DNA from 3 places in the Pseudomonas sp. MM227 genome. Region 2 is predicted to be linked to each of the others. Evidence: predicted binding sites of a transcription regulator. Region 2 holds the regulator's gene; each other region holds the start of a gene.
The links. The regulator FliA, encoded in region 2, starts transcription of late flagellar genes. The targets are predictions, from matches to a motif close to CTAAAGTTTNNNNNNNNNNNGCCGNTAA.
Positions count from the first base shown of each region.

Region 1 (5,966 bases), 2.1 Mb from region 2:
AGCAACGCCACGATCGCTGGGCCCTGCGGCTGCTCGGCGGCGCCTTGCTGGTGGGTGGAACGGTCACCGCCGTCTCCGGCATAGCCCTGGACAGCGTCCAGGCATGGCCCGCCTGGTTGATGCTGGCATCGGGCTTGTACCTGGTCGTGCGCCGATAGCCAGTCGCGCCATCGGCTGGCACACTAGCCCTCTCTGTTGTCGGAGTCGCACATGAAAGACTGGCTGGACGAGATCAAATGGGACCGCGACGGCCTGGTGCCGGCGATTGCCCAGGATCACCACACCGGGCGCATCCTCATGATGGCCTGGATGAACCGCGAGGCACTGGCATTGACCGCTGCCGAAAACCGGGCGATCTACTGGTCCCGTTCGCGTGGCAAGCTGTGGCGCAAGGGCGAGGAATCCGGTCACGTGCAGAAACTGCACGAGCTGCGCCTGGACTGCGACGCCGACGTGGTCGTGCTCAGCGTCGAGCAGGTCGGTGACATCGCCTGTCACACTGGCCGCCAAAGCTGCTTCTATCGGGTCTTCGAGAACGGCCAATGGACCGTCGTCGACCCGGTCCTGAAAAATCCCGCTGCCATCTATTCCGCAGGCCATGGCCATGAATGACACTCTGGACCGCGTCGCTGCGGTGCTCGAAGAACGCAAGGGCGCCAGCGCCGACAGCTCGTATGTCGCCAGCCTGTACGCCAAGGGATTGAACAAGATTCTGGAAAAGCTCGGCGAAGAATCGATCGAGACCATCATTGCCGCCAAGGATGCCGCCCACAGCGGCGACTGCAGCGATGTCATCTACGAAACCGCCGATCTGTGGTTCCATAGCCTGGTCATGCTTGCACAACTCGGCCAACACCCACAGGCTGTACTCGATGAACTGGATCGCCGATTCGGCCTGTCCGGTCACGATGAGAAAGCCGCCCGCCTGCCGTCAGCCTGAAATGTCTTTTTGGAGGAGTTGAATCATGGGTCTGTTTGATTGGAAACACTGGATCGTCATCCTGATTGTCGTGGTACTGGTCTTCGGCACCAAGAAACTCAAGAACCTGGGCACCGACGTCGGTGAATCGATCAAGGGCTTTCGCAAAGCCATGAACGACGACGACAAACCGGGTGCCGAGCAGCCGACACAGCCGGTCCACCCGCAGGCCAGCTCGCCGCTGACTCCGCCGCATACCCTCGACGGCCAGCATCAGAAAGTCGAAGAACCCATCAGGAAAGACTGATCAATGTTCGGTATCAGCTTCAGCGAACTCATGCTCGTGGGCCTCATCGCCCTGTTGGTGCTGGGCCCTGAGCGACTGCCCGGTGCCGCGCGCACCGCAGGGTTGTGGATCGGGCGCCTGAAACGCAGCTTCAACGCGATCAAGACCGAAGTGGAACGCGAGATAGGCGCCGACGAAATCCGTCGCCAACTGCACAACGAGCACGTGCTTTCGCTCGAGGAGCAGGCGCGCAAGATCCTCGATCCGCAGCGCGCCGCGCGTCCGAGCGAGCCGCCCGCACCGCTGGCCGATCCGATTCCACCCGGCGCCCAGGCGCAACCGGTGCTTGATCGTGATGCGGTGAGCACCGACGTCACTCCTACCACGGTGCCCACTGCCACGCAGACACCGGCTGTGGTTGACCGTGACACGAGCAGCGCTCAGGCTGTTGCGATACCCGTATCCTCCAATGAACCTACACAGCCACCGCGGGCCCCATGAGCGAAATTCCGGAAAACGACCAGCCCATGCCGCTGGTCTCGCACTTGACCGAATTGCGCACGCGCCTGCTGCGTTGCGTTGCCGTGATTTTCCTGGTCTTCGCCGGGCTGTTTTCCTTCGCCCAACAGATCTACACCCTGGTGTCGGCGCCGCTGCGCGAGTACCTGCCCGAAGGGGCCACGATGATCGCCACTGATGTGGCCTCGCCGTTTCTCACGCCTTTCAAGCTGACCATGATGGTCTCGCTGTTCCTGGCCGTGCCGATCATCCTGCACCAGGTCTGGGGCTTCATCGCACCGGGCCTGTACAAGCACGAAAAACGCATTGCCATACCATTGCTGGTGTCGAGCATCTTCCTGTTCTATGCGGGGATGGCCTTCGCCTACTTTCTGGTGTTTCCACTGGTCTTCAAGTTCTTCGCCAGTGCCACGCCGGTGGGCGTGACCATGGCCACCGACATCGCCAGTTACCTCGATTTCGTCATGACGCTGTTCTTCGCTTTCGGCGTGGCGTTCGAGATTCCGGTGGCCGTGGTACTGCTGGTGTGGATCGGCGTGGTCGACGTCAAGTACCTGCGCAAGATCCGCCCGTACGTGATCATCGGCTGCTTCGTGGTCGGCATGATTCTGACCCCACCGGACATTTTTTCGCAGACACTGCTGGCCGTGCCGATGTGGTTGCTGTTCGAGATCGGCATCCTGTTCGGTGCCCTGATCCGCAAGCGCGGTGACGAACCAACCGAGGACGATGACCGCAACGGCCAGCCGCCTGCGACTCAGGCATGAACCTGCTGCTGCTCGAAACGGCCGACTTCACCGCGCCGGACAAGGTAGTGCTGCGTGATCGACGCTTCACCCACATGCAGGCCGTGCACCGTGTCGAACTGGGCGACAGCCTGCGGGTGGGCAAGGTCGATGGCTTGATGGGGCGTGCCCAGGTCACAAGGTTGGAAGATCACGAGGCCGAACTTGCCGTGGTGCTCGACCAACCGCCACCGGCGAAACTGCCGCTGACACTGGTGCTTGCGCTGCCCCGCCCGAAAATGCTTCGCCGAGTGTTCCAGACCATTGCCACCATGGGGGTGGCCAAGCTGGTCCTGGTGAACAGCTATCGGGTCGAGAAAAGTTTCTGGCAAACCCCTTTTCTCGAGCCGGCTGCCATTCGCGAGCAGCTCATCCTGGGCCTGGAACAGGCACGCGATACCCAGCTCCCCGAAGTGCTGATCGAAAAGCGTTTCAAGCCCTTCGTCGAGGATCGCCTGCCTGCTCTGAGCGCCGGCACCCTGGGGCTGGTCGGGCATCCGGGCGACTACCCGCCCTGCCCGCGTCATCCGGAGCAGCCAGTGACCCTGGCCATTGGTCCGGAAGGTGGCTGGATTCCCTACGAGGTCGACCTGCTGGGCCTTGCAGGTTTGCAGCCAGTGCAGCTGGGCGAACGCATCCTGCGGGTTGAAACCGCCGTGGCGGTGCTGCTCGCGCGGCTGTTCTGACCCACGTCGTCCAGGCTTGACGATTCCCGGTGGGTCACGTCACTTAGCCACCATCGAGTTTCGGCGACACCTGCCGATGCCCCTGAACTGCCGACAATCATGCTGTCGGCCTGTCAGGGAGCTTCATCATGTCCAACACCTTTGCCCGCTACCTGGGCAATCTGAGCGTCAACCTGAAACTGGGGATTGGTTTCGGTGTGGTGCTACTGCTTACTCTTTTGATTGCCGCCACGGGCTGGTCTGGCCTGACCCGCTTGATCGAGCGCGCCGACAAGATCACCAGCATTTCCATACTCGACGACCGCATGCGTGACCTGCGCATTGCCGCTCAGTCGTTCGAACTGCAGAAAGGCAGTTCCGGTGCCGACAATGTCACCCGTCTTCTCGACCAGCTCGACAACGATCTTGCGGCCGCCCAGCACACTCTGGTGCAGCCCGAAGACATCGCGCTCGTCGAGCAGGAAATAGCCACCACCCAAGCCTATCGCCGGGAATTCACCGCATCGCTGGCGTCGATCCAGGGTCGCGAGGCAGCCCGCAGCCAACTGGGCAGCACCGCCGACCGCGCCGTGGCCGAAGTCAATCAGGCGCAGGCAGCGCTGCTGAGCCAGGGCGAGCTGACGGCCTACAGCACCCTGGTGGAAACCAGCCGGCTGATCCAGCAGGCGCGCTTTCAAGTGCGTGGCTACACCTATAGCGCCAAGGACGAAGCACGTCAGCCGGCGCTGGCGGCCATCGACCAGGCGATCGCTTCGGTCGCCGCTGCGGGGGCCAGCGTTTCCGGCGAATTCACCGGCCGCTTGCAGCAGGCCGGCGATTCCCTGCGTGCCTATCGCGCAGCGGTGGCGCAATTCAGCGAAAACCAGCAGGCCACACTGCAGAGCATCGACAAGATGACGGCATTGGGCACCACCCTGCTCGGGTTGAGCGACCGACTGGGCGACTCGCAGACGGCCAAGCGCGATGCCGACACGGCCCAGGCCAAGGCGTGGCTGGCCACTGCAGCCGCCCTGGCCACACTGCTCGGTATCGCTGCGGCATGGGCGATCACCGCGCAGATCGTCGGCCCGTTGCGGCAGACCCTGGCGAGTGTCGAGCGCGTCGCTTCCGGCGACCTCCGGCAGTCGCCCGCCATCACCCGACGTGACGAACTGGGCCAGGTTCAGCTGGCCCTGCAGCGCATGACCCTTAACCTGCGCGAACTGGTGGGTGGCATCAGCGAGGGCGTCACGCAGCTGGCCAGTGCCGCCGAGGAGCTTTCCGCGGTCACCGAGCAGACCAGCGCCGGCGTCAACGCGCAGAAAGTCGAAACCGACCAGGTGGCCACGGCCATGAATGAAATGGCGGCGACGGTGCAGGAAGTGGCGCGCAACGCCGAGGAAGCCTCGGAAGCTGCCGTGGCTGCCGATCAGCAGGCCCGTGAAGGTGATCGAGTGGTCAGCCAGGCCGTGGGCCAGATCGAGCGACTGGCCGCCGAGGTGCTGCATTCCAGCGAGGCCATGAATCAGTTGAAGCAGGAAAGCAGCAAGATCGGCGGCGTGCTCGATGTGATCAAGTCGGTGGCGCAGCAGACCAACCTGTTGGCTCTGAACGCGGCAATCGAGGCGGCCCGTGCCGGCGAGGCAGGTCGCGGTTTTGCCGTGGTGGCCGATGAAGTACGCAGCCTGGCCCAACGCACTCAGCAATCGACCGAAGAGATCCAGTCATTGATCGCTTCGCTGCAGACCGGTACCCATGAGGTTTCCAGCGCACTGGACAGCAGCCGGGCGATGACCGACAGCAGTGTGCAACTGGCCCGGCGTGCCGGTGAGTCGTTGAGCGACATTACCCGTACCGTGTCGACGATCCAGGCGATGAACCAGCAGATCGCCGCCGCCGCGGAGCAACAGAGTGTGGTGGCCGAAGAGATCAACCGCAGCGTGCTCAACGTGCGCGACGTTTCCGAGCAGACATCGGCGGCGAGCGAGGAAACGGCAGCGTCGAGCATCGAGCTGGCGCGTCTGGGCACACATCTGCAGGGGTTGGTGGGTCAGTTCAAGGTCTGACCCTGGTTGGGTGAGCCTGAGGGCCTCTTCGCGGGCAGAGACCCGCTCCCACAGGAATCTGCAGCGATCTTGTGGGAGCGGGTCTCTGCCCGCGAAGAGGCCCCACAGCCAGACAGGCAGCAGAACTACAACACCTGCGGTACTTCTGTGGGAGCGGGTCTCTGCCCGCGAAAGCGGTCTGCGGATCGGCGCAGGAACCTGGGCTACAACACCTGCCGCAAAAACGCCTGTGCCCTTGGGTCCTTGGGTGCGTCGAAGAACTCGGCCGGGGGCGCATCTTCCAGCAAACGGCCATGGTCGAAGAACAGCACACGGTCCGCCACTTCACGGGCGAAGCCCATTTCATGGGTGACGCACACCATGGTCATGCCTTCTTCGGCGAGGGTCTTCATCACTTCCAGCACCTCACCGACCATCTCCGGATCGAGCGCCGATGTCGGCTCGTCGAACAGCATGACCTTAGGGTCCATGCACAGCGCCCGGGCAATGGCCACGCGCTGCTGCTGGCCACCGGACAGCCGTGAAGGAAACGCATCGGCCTTCTCGCCGATGCCTACCTTGGCCAGCAATGCGCGTGCCTTGGCCTCTCGCTCGGCCCTGCCGCGCTTGCGCACCACTTTCTGCGCCAGGCACAGGTTTTCCAGCACGGTCATGTGCGGAAACAGGTTGAAGTGCTGGAACACCATGCCGACTTCGCGTCGGTAGGCATTGATGTTGGTTTTGGGA
Region 1 covers NZ_OX352319.1:366,379-372,344, reverse strand. The annotation lists gene ubiB (ubiquinone biosynthesis regulatory protein kinase UbiB) at 1-158, shown strand, start outside; gene hisI (phosphoribosyl-AMP cyclohydrolase) at 211-612, shown strand; gene ONG87_RS01675 (phosphoribosyl-ATP diphosphatase) at 605-940, shown strand; gene ONG87_RS01670 (twin-arginine translocase TatA/TatE family subunit) at 966-1,226, shown strand; gene tatB (Sec-independent protein translocase protein TatB) at 1,230-1,706, shown strand; gene tatC (twin-arginine translocase subunit TatC) at 1,703-2,491, shown strand; gene ONG87_RS01655 (16S rRNA (uracil(1498)-N(3))-methyltransferase) at 2,488-3,195, shown strand; gene ONG87_RS01650 (methyl-accepting chemotaxis protein) at 3,324-5,240, shown strand; gene ONG87_RS01645 (amino acid ABC transporter ATP-binding protein) at 5,444-5,966, opposite strand, start outside.
Region 1: the regulator FliA is predicted to act here: its motif matches at 3,248-3,275, upstream of ONG87_RS01650 (methyl-accepting chemotaxis protein).

Region 2 (5,966 bases):
AGCATGGCGGAAAAACTGCAGAGATCCCTGATCGATGCGGCGCAGCGGCAGGAGATGCAGGGCCAACCGGTGATACTGCTGGTAGCCGGTCCGGTCCGCGCGATGCTGTCACGTTTCGGTCGCCTGGCGATCCCCAACCTTCACGTACTGGCCTATCAGGAAATCCCTGATAACAAGCAAGTCACCATCGTTGCGACAGTAGGGCCCAACGGCTGAGGTAGTGGGTTATGCAAGTGAAGCGATTTTTCGCCGCCGACATGCGTCAGGCCATGAAATTGGTCCGCGATGAGCTGGGCGCCGACGCTGCCATCATTGGCAACCGTCGCATCGCCGGCGGCGTCGAGCTGACCGCAGCGCTGGACTACAAGCTGTCGGCCCTGGCGCCGCGCGTGCCCAACCTGGAGTTGGAAGAAGAGCTGCGCAAGACCCAATCGCGGATCGTTTCGGCCCAGGCCGAGCTGAGCACCCGTGGCGAGAGCGATGCGGCTACCAACCGCCAGCTGGTTGCCGGCCTGCCGTTGACCGCCGCCGAGCCGCTGGTCGAGCCGCGTCGCGAAGAGCCCCCGCGTGTGCAGGTGGCCCCCGCGCCACAGCCTGCCGTCGACCAACGTCTTTTCGATTCCATGCGTTCCGAACTCAACGGTTTGCGCCAACTGCTGGAAGTGCAGCTGGGCTCCCTGGCCTGGACCCAGCTGCAAGGCTGCAAGCCGGCGCAGGCGAATCTGTGGCGTCGTTTGCAGCGCATCGGCTTGTCCGGCCCGATCGCTCGCGAGCTGCTCAGCCTGACCAGCGAAATCAACGAACCTCGGCAGGCATGGCGGATGCTGCTGGCGCACTTGGCGCGTATGATCCGTACACCGGAAGTGGAACCGCTCGAAGAAGGTGGCGTGATCGCCATGGTCGGCCCGGCTGGCATGGGCAAGACCACCACTCTGGCCAAGCTGGCGGCCCGTTATGTGCTCAAGTACGGTTCCCAGAGCGTGGCGCTGGTGAGCATGGACAGCTTTCGCATCGGTGCCCAGGAACAACTCAAGACCCTGGGCCGCATTCTCAATGTATCGGTGACTCAGGTCGATCCGGGCCAGTCATTGGTACAAGCCCTGGAACCCCTGCTGCGCAAGCGCGTGGTATTGATCGACACCGCTGGCCTGCAAGCCAGCGATCCGGCCCTGCGCATGCAGCTCGAAAGCCTGGCCGGACGCGGGATCAATGCGCGCAATTACCTCGTGCTGGCTACTACCAGCCAGAAGCAGGTGCTCAGCGCGGCGTACCATAGCTACAAGCGTTGCGGTCTGGCCGGGTGCATCCTGACCAAACTGGATGAAACGGCCTGTCTCGGCGAAGTGCTGAGCCTGGCCATCAGTCAGGAACTGCCGATTGCCTATCTTACCGATGGGCCGCGCATTCCCGATGACTTGCATTTGCCGCGCCGGCACCAGTTGGTCAGCCGCGCAGTGAGCGTGCAAATGCAAGAAGAGCCCAGCGAAGAGGCCATGGCCGATATGTTCGCGGGTCTCTACCACAGCCCCGACAAGCGAGTTGGCTGAGGTGAAGAACGTTATGCAAGCACACTCTTCCTGCATCGTAGGGTTGCCAGGAAACACTCGAGCAATCGAACTGGCAGCCACTCGTGTGGCCTCGGTCTAGACAAGGTAAAGAACGAACATGGGCAGCATGCATCCCGTACAGGTGATCGCGGTGACCGGCGGCAAAGGTGGCGTCGGCAAGACTAATGTGTCAGTGAACTTGTCCCTGGCGTTGGCCGAGCTCGGCCGCCGGGTCATGTTGCTGGACGCCGACCTTGGCCTGGCCAACGTCGACGTGTTGTTGGGCCTGACCCCCAAGCGCACCCTGGCCGATGTGATCGAAGGTCGCTGCGAACTACGCGACGTGATGTTGCAGGGCCCCGGCGGCATCCGTGTCGTGCCGGCAGCCTCGGGTACCCAGAGCATGGTGCAGTTGAGCCCGGCCCAGCATGCCGGCCTGATCCAGGCCTTCAGCGATGTGGGCGACAACCTCGACGTACTGATCATCGACACCGCCGCCGGTATCGGCGAATCGGTAGTGAGCTTTGTCCGCGCCGCCCAGGAAGTCCTGCTGGTGGTATGCGACGAGCCCACCTCGATCACCGATGCCTACGCCTTGATCAAGCTGCTCAACCGCGATTACGGCATGAACCGCTTCCGGGTCCTGGCCAACATGGCGCAGAGCCCCCAGGAAGGGCGCAATCTGTTCGCCAAGTTGACCAAGGTGACCGATCGCTTCCTCGACGTTGCCCTGCAGTACGTCGGCGCCGTGCCCTACGATGAGTCGGTGCGCAAGGCCGTGCAGAAGCAGCGCGCCGTGTACGAGGCGTTCCCCCGTTCCAAATGCTCGCTGGCCTTCAAGGCGATCGCGCAGAAAGTAGACACCTGGCCTTTGCCGGCCAACCCCCGTGGCCACCTGGAGTTCTTCGTCGAACGCCTGGTCCAGCAAACCAGCGCAGGGCCCGTATCATGAGTGCCAGCGGATACCGTATGTACAGCAAGGCGTCGCGCGACTCGCAGCAGCATCAGCTGATCGAGCAATACGCGCCGCTGGTCAAGCGTATCGCCTATCACCTGCTGGCGCGTCTGCCAGCCAGCGTGCAGGTGGAAGACCTGATCCAGGCCGGCATGATCGGTCTGCTGGAGGTCTCGACCAAGTACGACTCGAGCAAGGGGGCCAGTTTCGAGACCTACGCCGGTATTCGTATCCGCGGCGCCATGCTCGACGAAGTGCGCAAGGGCGACTGGGCGCCGCGTTCGGTGCACCGCAATACCCGCATGGTCAGTGATGCCATTCGCCGAATCGAGTCGAAAACCGGTCGCGACGCTAAAGATCACGAGATCGCTGCCGAACTTAGTCTGAGTCTGGATGATTACTACGGGATCCTGAACGATACCTTGGGCAGCCGCTTGTTCAGCTTCGACGATCTGCTGCAGGACGGTGAGCACGAGGGCCTGCACGAAGACGGCGCCAGCGGTTCGCTGGAGCCCTCGCGGGATCTCGAGGACGAACGCTTTCAAGGCGCGCTGGCCGAGGCCATCGCCAACCTGCCCGAGCGCGAGAAGCTGGTCCTGTCGTTGTATTACGACGAAGAGCTGAACCTCAAGGAAATCGGCGAGGTACTGGGTGTCAGCGAGTCGCGGGTAAGCCAGTTGCACAGCCAGTGCGCGGCGCGACTTCGCGGGCGCCTGGGGGAATGGCGGGCACGCTGAAGGAACGGCAAGACCGGTGCGGGCTTTGTCGCGGGCAGAGCCCGCTCCCACAAAGGCCGAGACTGTGGGAGCGGGCTCTGCCCGCGAAGAGGCCTGCAGGCGTAGCGCGTGTAGGCGATCTGCAGCGGCAAGTGGCTCAGGCGAATTCGATTGTTATGCACGTCCAGGGGCTGGGCGTGTTCAAGACTGCTGGAGGTCTAATTGGACAAGAACATGAAAATCCTCATCGTCGACGATTTCTCGACGATGCGGCGCATCATCAAGAACCTGCTGCGTGACCTGGGCTTCACCAACACCGCCGAGGCCGATGATGGCAACACCGCCTTGCCGATGTTGCACAGCGGCAACTTCGATTTTCTCGTCACCGACTGGAACATGCCTGGCATGTCCGGCATCGACCTGCTGCGCCAGGTGCGCGCCGACGATCGCCTCAAGCACCTCCCGGTGCTGATGGTCACCGCCGAGGCCAAGCGCGAGCAGATCATCGAAGCCGCCCAGGCCGGGGTCAACGGGTATGTGGTCAAGCCTTTCACTGCGCAAGTGCTGAAAGAAAAAATCGAAAAGATTTTCGAGCGCGTCAATAGCTGAAGTCTGCAATGGGGGCGCAATGGACCACAAACAAAGCACGTTGGGGGACTTCGAGTCGACCCTGAAAAAACACGCAGTGGAGCTGGTCGACAGCCTTGAAAAAGGCCGTTTCGGCGACGCGGTGCAATTGATCCACGAACTGAACCAGACCCGCGATCGCGGCCTGTATCAGGAAGTGGGCAAGCTTACGCGCGAGCTGCACAGCGCAATCGTCAGTTTCCAGATCGATCCGAACATCCCCCAGGCCGAAGAGGTTTCGCAGATCACCGATGCGACCGAACGTCTGTCGTATGTGGTACGCCTGACCGAAAACGCGGCCAACCGCACCATGGATCTGGTCGAGCAGAGCACCCCGGTGCTCAATACGCTGAGTGCCGAAGCCAGTGCCTTGAGCGCCGACTGGCAGCGCTTCATGCGCCGCGAAGTGGCCGCCGACGAGTTCCGCGAACTGGCGCGCCGGGTCGACAGCTTCCTGACCCGCAGCGAGCAGGGCAATCGCGAAGTCGCCAGCCACCTCAACGACATCGTGCTGGCCCAGGATTATCAGGACCTCACCGGCCAGGTCATCAAGCGTGTCACCGCGCTGGTCACCGAAGTGGAGAGCAACCTGCTCAAACTGGTCCTGATGGCCAGCCAGGTCGATCGCTTCGCCGGCATCCAGCATGATCACGAACAGCTCCGCGCCGAAAAAGATCAAGAAAAACATCCCGCCAAGGGTGAAGGTCCGCAGATCCATGCCGATAAACGTGAAGACGTCGTATCCGGTCAGGACGATGTCGACGATCTGCTGTCCAGTCTGGGCTTCTAGGCCATCGCCTGCGCCTGACTGTGTTGACCGTTAATCACGTATTCCAGGGAGCATCCACATGAGCTTCGGCGCCGACGAAGAAATCCTTCAGGATTTCCTGGTAGAGGCCGGCGAAATTCTCGAGCAACTGTCCGAACAACTGGTCGAGCTGGAAAGCCGTCCCGATGATGCCGACTTGCTCAATGCAATTTTTCGCGGTTTTCACACTGTAAAAGGCGGCGCCGGCTTCCTCCAGCTCAACGAGCTGGTGGAGTGCTGCCATATCGCCGAGAACGTCTTCGACATCTTGCGCAAAGGTGAGCGCCGGGTCGACGCCGAACTAATGGATGTCGTTCTCGAAGCGCTGGACGCGGTCAACGGCATGTTCACCGAGGTGCGTGAACGCTCTCCGGTCACGCCGGCCAGCCCCCAGTTGCTCGATGCCCTGGCGCGCCTGGCCGAACCGGCTGCGGCGGTCGTTGCGCCGTCCGTGGCGGTGCCCGTTGCGGCGCCAGCCTCGACGCCGGGCGAAGACATCACCGACAGCGAGTTCGAGCAATTGCTCGATTCCTTGAGCGCGGCCAAAGCGCAGGCCGCCGCGCCCACCGCGTCCGCTGCTGCACAGCACGGCGCGGCCAGCGACGATATCACCGACGACGAATTCGAGTCGCTGCTCGACCAGCTGCACGGCAAGGGTCAGTTCGCGGTCGATGCGCTGGCGCCGGCTGCGGCATCGCCAGCCGCTTCGACGCAGGCTGCCGTGGGTGCGTCTGGCGACGAGATCACCGACGACGAGTTCGAGGCGCTGCTCGACCAGTTGCATGGCAAGGGTACGTTCACTGCCGATGCGGTCACGCCACCGCCTGCCCAGGCGCAGGCTCCCACGAGCGACCAGATCACCGACGACGAGTTCGAATCACTGCTCGACCAACTGCATGGCAAGGGCAAGTTCAGCGATGTCGCCAGCCTGCCCGAGACGCAGCCGGCTCCGGCCGCGCCCGCGCCGGTGGCGGCACCGCGCAAGGTCGAGGCAGCCCCTGCACGTGCACCGGTGGCCGAGAAACCGGTTGCCAGCGAAGCCGAGACGACCGTACGCGTCGATACCGCGCGCCTGGACGAAATCATGAACATGGTCGGCGAGCTGGTGCTGGTGCGTAACCGCCTGGTGCGCCTGGGCGCCAACAGCAGCGACGAAGCCATGTCCAAGGCAGTCTCGAACCTCGACGTGGTGACGGCCGACCTGCAGACGGCCGTCATGAAGACGCGCATGCAGCCGATCAAGAAGGTCTTCGGGCGTTTCCCGCGGCTGGTCCGCGACCTGGCCCGGCAGTTGAAGAAGGAAATCAACCTGG
Region 2 covers NZ_OX352319.1:2,923,895-2,929,860, reverse strand. The annotation lists gene flhA (flagellar biosynthesis protein FlhA) at 1-216, shown strand, start outside; gene flhF (flagellar biosynthesis protein FlhF) at 228-1,547, shown strand; gene fleN (flagellar synthesis regulator FleN) at 1,666-2,499, shown strand; gene fliA (RNA polymerase sigma factor FliA) at 2,493-3,239, shown strand; gene ONG87_RS13215 (chemotaxis response regulator CheY) at 3,453-3,827, shown strand; gene ONG87_RS13210 (protein phosphatase CheZ) at 3,847-4,635, shown strand; gene ONG87_RS13205 (chemotaxis protein CheA) at 4,694-5,966, shown strand, end outside.

Region 3 (5,966 bases), 2.0 Mb from region 2:
AAAAAGAGCGTGGCATCACCATCCTGGCCAAGAACACCGCCATCAACTGGAACGGCTACCACATCAACATCGTGGACACCCCGGGCCACGCCGACTTCGGTGGCGAAGTAGAGCGCGTGATGTCGATGGTCGACTCCGTGCTGCTGCTGGTCGACGCCCAGGACGGCCCTATGCCGCAAACCCGTTTCGTGACCAAGAAGGCGTTCGAAGCCGGTCTGCGTCCGATCGTCTGCATCAACAAGGTCGACCGTCCAGGCGCGCGTCCGGACTGGGTTCTGGACCAGATCTTCGACCTGTTCGACAACCTCGGTGCCACCGAAGAACAGCTGGACTTCAAAGTCGTCTACGCCTCGGCCCTGAACGGCATTGCCGGTCTGGAACACACCGACATGGCCGAAGACATGACCCCGCTGTACCAGTCGATCGTCGACAACGTACCGGCTCCGAAAGTCGACCGCGACGGCCCGTTCCAGATGCAGATCTCGGCACTGGACTACAACAGCTTCCTGGGCGTCATCGGTGTTGGCCGTATCGCTCGCGGCAGCGTCAAGCCGAACACCCCGGTGGTCGCCATCGGCGCCGACGGCAAGAAGCGCAACGGTCGTATCCTCAAGCTGATGGGTCACCACGGCCTGCACCGCATCGACGTCGAAGAAGCCTTCGCTGGCGACATCGTCTGCGTGAGCGGCATGGACTCGCTGTTCATCTCCGACACCCTGTGCCAGCCGGACAACGTCGAAGCAATGAAGCCGCTGACCGTCGACGAGCCAACCGTTTCCATGACCTTCCAGGTCAACGACTCGCCATTCTGCGGTAAAGAAGGCAAGTTCGTGACGTCCCGCAACATCAAGGAACGTCTGGACAAAGAGCTGCTGTACAACGTTGCCCTGCGCGTTGAAGAAGGCGACTCGGCCGACAAGTTCAAGGTCTCCGGCCGCGGCGAGCTGCACCTTTCGGTACTGATCGAAACCATGCGTCGCGAAGGCTTCGAAATGGGTGTCGGTCGTCCTGAGGTGATCATCCGCGTCATCGACGGCGAGAAGCAGGAACCGTTCGAAAACGTCACCATCGACACCCCTGAGGAATCCCAGGGCAAGGTCATGGAAGAGATGGGCCTGCGTAAAGGCGACCTGACCAACATGGTGCCGGATGGCAAGGGCCGTGTTCGTCTGGAATACAACATCCCCGCTCGCGGTCTGATCGGTTTCCGTAACCAGTTCCTGACCCTGACCAACGGTGCTGGCATCCTGACTTCGATCTTCGATCGCTACGCTCCGATGAAGTCGGGCCACATGTCCGGCCGTCAGAACGGCGTACTGGTTTCGGTCGAAACCGGCAAGGCACTGACCTACTCGCTGGAAACCCTGCAGGCGCGCGGCAAGCTGTTCGTCGAGCACGGCCAGGAGATCTACAACGGTCAGATCGTCGGCTTGAACAGCCGCGACACCGACATGGGCGTAAACCCTACCAAGGGCAAGAAGCTGGACAACATGCGTGCGTCGGGCAAAGACGAAACCATCGCTCTGGTTCCACCTGTTCGCTTCACCCTGGAACAGGCTCTGGAATTCATCCAGGACGACGAGCTGTGCGAAGTCACGCCGAAGTCGATCCGTCTGCGCAAGAAGATCCTGGACGAAGGCGAGCGTACCCGCGCTGCCAAGAAAGCCAAGAACTGATCCGTAGTTCCGGTTGATTGAAAAGGCCCCCGGCGCGAAAGCGTCCGGGGGTTTTTTTATGGCTGTGTGTTGGCAGGTCTGCCCGCGAAAGGGCCGGCCCTGGCACCCTGCATACCTTCCATCGCCCACTTCTCGAGTTTCCTCGGACCGAGCCGATAGCGCAGGCAATATCGATTCCCTCCGAAGGGGGCCCCGTGAGCCTGCTACCTACCAAGATCATGTCCCGCTTCAGCCTGGGCATCCTGTTCATCCTTCTGGTCACGACGGTGGCCATCTACGCGGTCATGGTACTCAGCGGCGAGCCCAAGCTGATCCAGTCCAACACCAAGAGCGCCGAGCAGTCGGCCACGGCCATCGCTCGGCAGCTGTCGATCCAGCTGGCCGAGGTCGAGGGGCGCGTCGCCGCGCTGGCGAGTTTGGGCGCGACGCTGCCGGCCGACGTCGAGCTGGTGAAGGGTGCATTGGCACCGATCATCGACTCACAGGGCGATGCCGCCATTGCCGGCGGTGGCCTGTGGCCCGAGCCCAATGCGTTCAGCGCAGGCGTGCCGCGGCGCAGTTTCTATTGGGCACGCAGTGGGCAGGGCCTGGGTTATTCCGAGGAATACAATGCCGGCGCCGTCGATGACTATCACGCCGCCGACTGGTACGTGCAGGGCAAGGCATCCGCGCCTGGCCGCTGCGCGTGGTCGGATGCCTACGAGGATCCGGTCAGCAAGATCCTGATGACCACCTGTACCGTGCCCTACAGTCGTGACGGACGTTTCGCCGGTGTGGCGACCATCGACCTGACACTCACGGGCTTGGCCAACTTCCTCAAGTCCAATGGGCAGGTCACCGGGGGTTATGCATTCGCCATCGACCCATCAGGCAAGGTCCTGTATTTCCCGGCCGCCAACGACAAGCCGGCACCTGCCGACGAGGCGGCGATGCTCGCTGCCTACCCCTGGTTCAAGGGCGTTGCCGATTGGCGCAGCAGCGGCCAGCGCGAAGCCCAGACGTTTCATATCGATCAGGACGCGCAACTGGGTGGGGCGGGCTACATCAGTCTCACTCGGGTGCCGGCCAGTGGTTGGGTGGTGGGCCTGGCCACGCCGCAGGCACACATGACCGGCATTGCCAGCAAATTGACTGTGGATATCCTCACCACCTTGCTGCCGATCCTTGCATTGGTGTTCGGTCTGGCCTGGCTGGCCGGGCGCGCGGTGTTCAGTCAGATCAACGAAACCACGGCACAGATCGACAAGCTGGGCGAGCAGGGCGGTGGCGCCAGCGCCGAACTGGACGTGGCTCGCGCGGACGAGATCGGCCTGCTGCGCGGGGCGGTCAACCGTTACGCCGGCAACCTGCGCAGCATGCTCAAGGCCATCGCCGATGAGGCGCTGCGCCTGCAGAAACAGTCCGATGACGTTGCTCGGTTGTCGGTGATCATGGCCGAACGCGCCGAAACCCAGCGTCAGGACAACACCTTGCTGGCCACGGCGATTACCGAGATGTCGTCCAGTGCCCAGGAGGTTGCCTCCAACACCACGGAGTGTTCCGACACCGCGCAGCTGTCGCTGTCGACGGCGCGCCAGAGCCAGGGGCATGTTCAGCAGAACAGCCAGACGATCAATTCCTTGACCGGTGATATCGCCAGCGTGGCACAGGCGATCACCAGCCTGGGTCAGGACATAGAAAGTGTCAGTGGCGTGCTCGACGTGATCAAGTCGATTTCCGCGCAGACCAACCTGCTGGCGCTCAATGCCGCGATCGAAGCCGCTCGCGCCGGTGAGCAGGGGCGAGGTTTTGCAGTGGTTGCCGACGAGGTGCGCACCCTGGCAGGACGGACCCAGGCTTCGGCCGACGAGATCCAGGAGATGATCGGCGAACTGCGCCAGGCGTCGGTGAAGGCGGTCAATACCATGGTCGCGGGCGAGGACCGCACGCGGACCGTGGCGCAGCAAGCTGACGTATTGAGCGTGTCGCTGGGGAGCACGGTGGTCGGTTTCGACGACATCGTCCAGCGCACCCAGCAGATCGCTGTGGCCGCCCAGGAACAGAGCCATGTCACCCAGGAGATCAACGAACTGGCAGTGCGCATTCACGCAGCCAGCGAAGACGGCGCGCGCGATGCGTCGAGCCTCAGTGAACTGAGCCAGGGCATGCAGGCTCTGTCGACCCGTCTGGCAGGGCTGAGCCGACAGGGGTGACCGGCGGCAATTCGGCGGCGCTCCCTTCGCGGCAGAGCCCGCTCCCACAGGGGGAGGCGTGTGGCGATGTTCTGTAGGAGCGGTCATTGGCCGCGAAAGGGCGCTGCGGTGTGTCAGGCAGGCCGTGGTATGGCCTTCGCGGGCAGGGCCCGCTCCCACAGGGGTAGCAGGAACGTTACTCAGCCTTGGCGCGATACTGGCTTGGGCTGGTAGGCACAGAAGCCTGGGCGAGGCCCGATCTTCGGATGATTGCGGCAGGTGTCCGGACGCTTTTCATAGATGGTGCACAGGCGGCTTTTCTTGTCCAGGTACAGGCAATCGTTGTTGCTCATGCGCGTCAGGGTGAAAATGCCCGACTTCTGGTTGAAGCGCTCGACGATGCCTTCCTTCTGCAAACGCTTGGCAACGTTCTTGGGGGGGTCGCCTTTCTCGAATTCATCCACCACGCCGATACGGATCAGGTCCTTGATCTTCACTTCCACCGGCAGCGTGCAGCAGGTCGAGATACAGGCGCCGCACATCGGCGCGGAATATTTCTGCCAGGTGTCCAGGCGGTCCACTTCGGCGGCGGCAATCAAAGAGCTTTTCATTGTCAGGTCATCAGGTAACGTGGATCAGGGCGCGCGATCATACCGGCATTGGTGAAAAAGTGAACAACCATCTGCCTGAAACCCTGCTAATCGTGCAAAGTTACGAACCTGAGCTTTCAGCGTGTGTCGAAGCGTCTAGGCTCAGGTATTCCATCTAGAATCGTCAATTTCCCCGAGGACGCATTGCATGTCTCAGGAACCGCTTGTCCGTGACGCCGAGGTGGCCGATTTCCGCGCTGCTGTACTCGCCAAACTCACCTACGCGGTGGGCAAGGACCCCGATCACGCATTCGACCATGACTGGTTCGAGGCCATTGCCCTGGCGGCGCGCGACCACATGGTCGAGCACTGGATGGATCACACCCGGCAGATCTACCGCAAGGGTCAGAAACGGGTCTATTACCTTTCGCTGGAATTCCTCATCGGCCGGCTGCTCTACGACAGCCTGAGCAACCTCGGGCTGCTGGACATCGCCCGTGAAGCGTTGACCGACCTGGGCGTGGACCTGGAACGCATCCGTCTGCTCGAGCCCGATGCAGCGCTGGGCAATGGTGGCCTCGGCCGCCTGGCCGCCTGTTTCATGGAAAGCATGTCGACCCTGGGCGTCGCTGCCCACGGCTATGGCATCCGTTACGAGCACGGCCTGTTCCGCCAGGCCATCGTCGACGGCTGGCAGCAGGAGCAGACGGAAAACTGGCTGAATTTCGGCAACCCCTGGGAGTTCGAACGTCCTGAAGTGATCTACCCGATCAGCTTCGGTGGCCATGTGGAAACCGTCACCGACAGCGAAGGCCAGCAAAAGCAGGTGTGGTGGCCCAGCGAGACTGTGCGCGCGGTTGCCTACGACACGCCAGTGGTCGGCTGGCGTGGCTCCAGTGTCAACACGCTGCGTCTGTGGCGTGCGCGGGCACTGGAAGAGCTGCATCTGGAACGCTTCAACGCGGGCGACCACCTGGGCGCCGTGGCCGAAGTGGCACGCGCCGAGAGTATCTCGCGGGTCCTGTACCCCGCCGACAGCACCGAGGCGGGCCAGGAGTTGCGCCTGCGCCAGGAGTACTTCTTCGTTGCAGCCTCTCTGCAGGACCTGTTGCGTCGTCACCTCAATGGCAACGACAGCCTGCTCAACCTGTCCGACAAGGCCGCCATCCAGCTCAACGACACTCACCCCTCCATCGCCGTAGCGGAGCTGATGCGCCAGTTGGTGGACGAACATGGCCTGGCCTGGGACACGGCGTGGGAAATCACCGTCAACACCCTGGCCTACACCAACCACACACTGTTGCCCGAAGCGCTGGAAACCTGGCCGGTGGGCTTGATGGAACGCATGCTGCCGCGGCACATGCAGATTATCTACCTGATCAACGCCTATCACATCGATTCGCTGCGCGCCAAAGGCCAGGACGACGTCGATGTGCTGCGCGCGGTATCGCTGATCGAGGAAGACAACGGCCGTCGCGTGCGCATGGGCAACCTGGCGTTCCTCGGCTCGCACAGTGTCAACGGCGTGT
Region 3 covers NZ_OX352319.1:343,714-349,679, forward strand. The annotation lists gene typA (translational GTPase TypA) at 1-1,676, shown strand, start outside; gene ONG87_RS01565 (methyl-accepting chemotaxis protein) at 1,871-3,868, shown strand; gene ONG87_RS01570 (YkgJ family cysteine cluster protein) at 4,048-4,458, opposite strand; gene ONG87_RS01575 (glycogen/starch/alpha-glucan phosphorylase) at 4,646-5,966, shown strand, end outside.
Region 3: the regulator FliA is predicted to act here: its motif matches at 1,808-1,835, upstream of ONG87_RS01565 (methyl-accepting chemotaxis protein).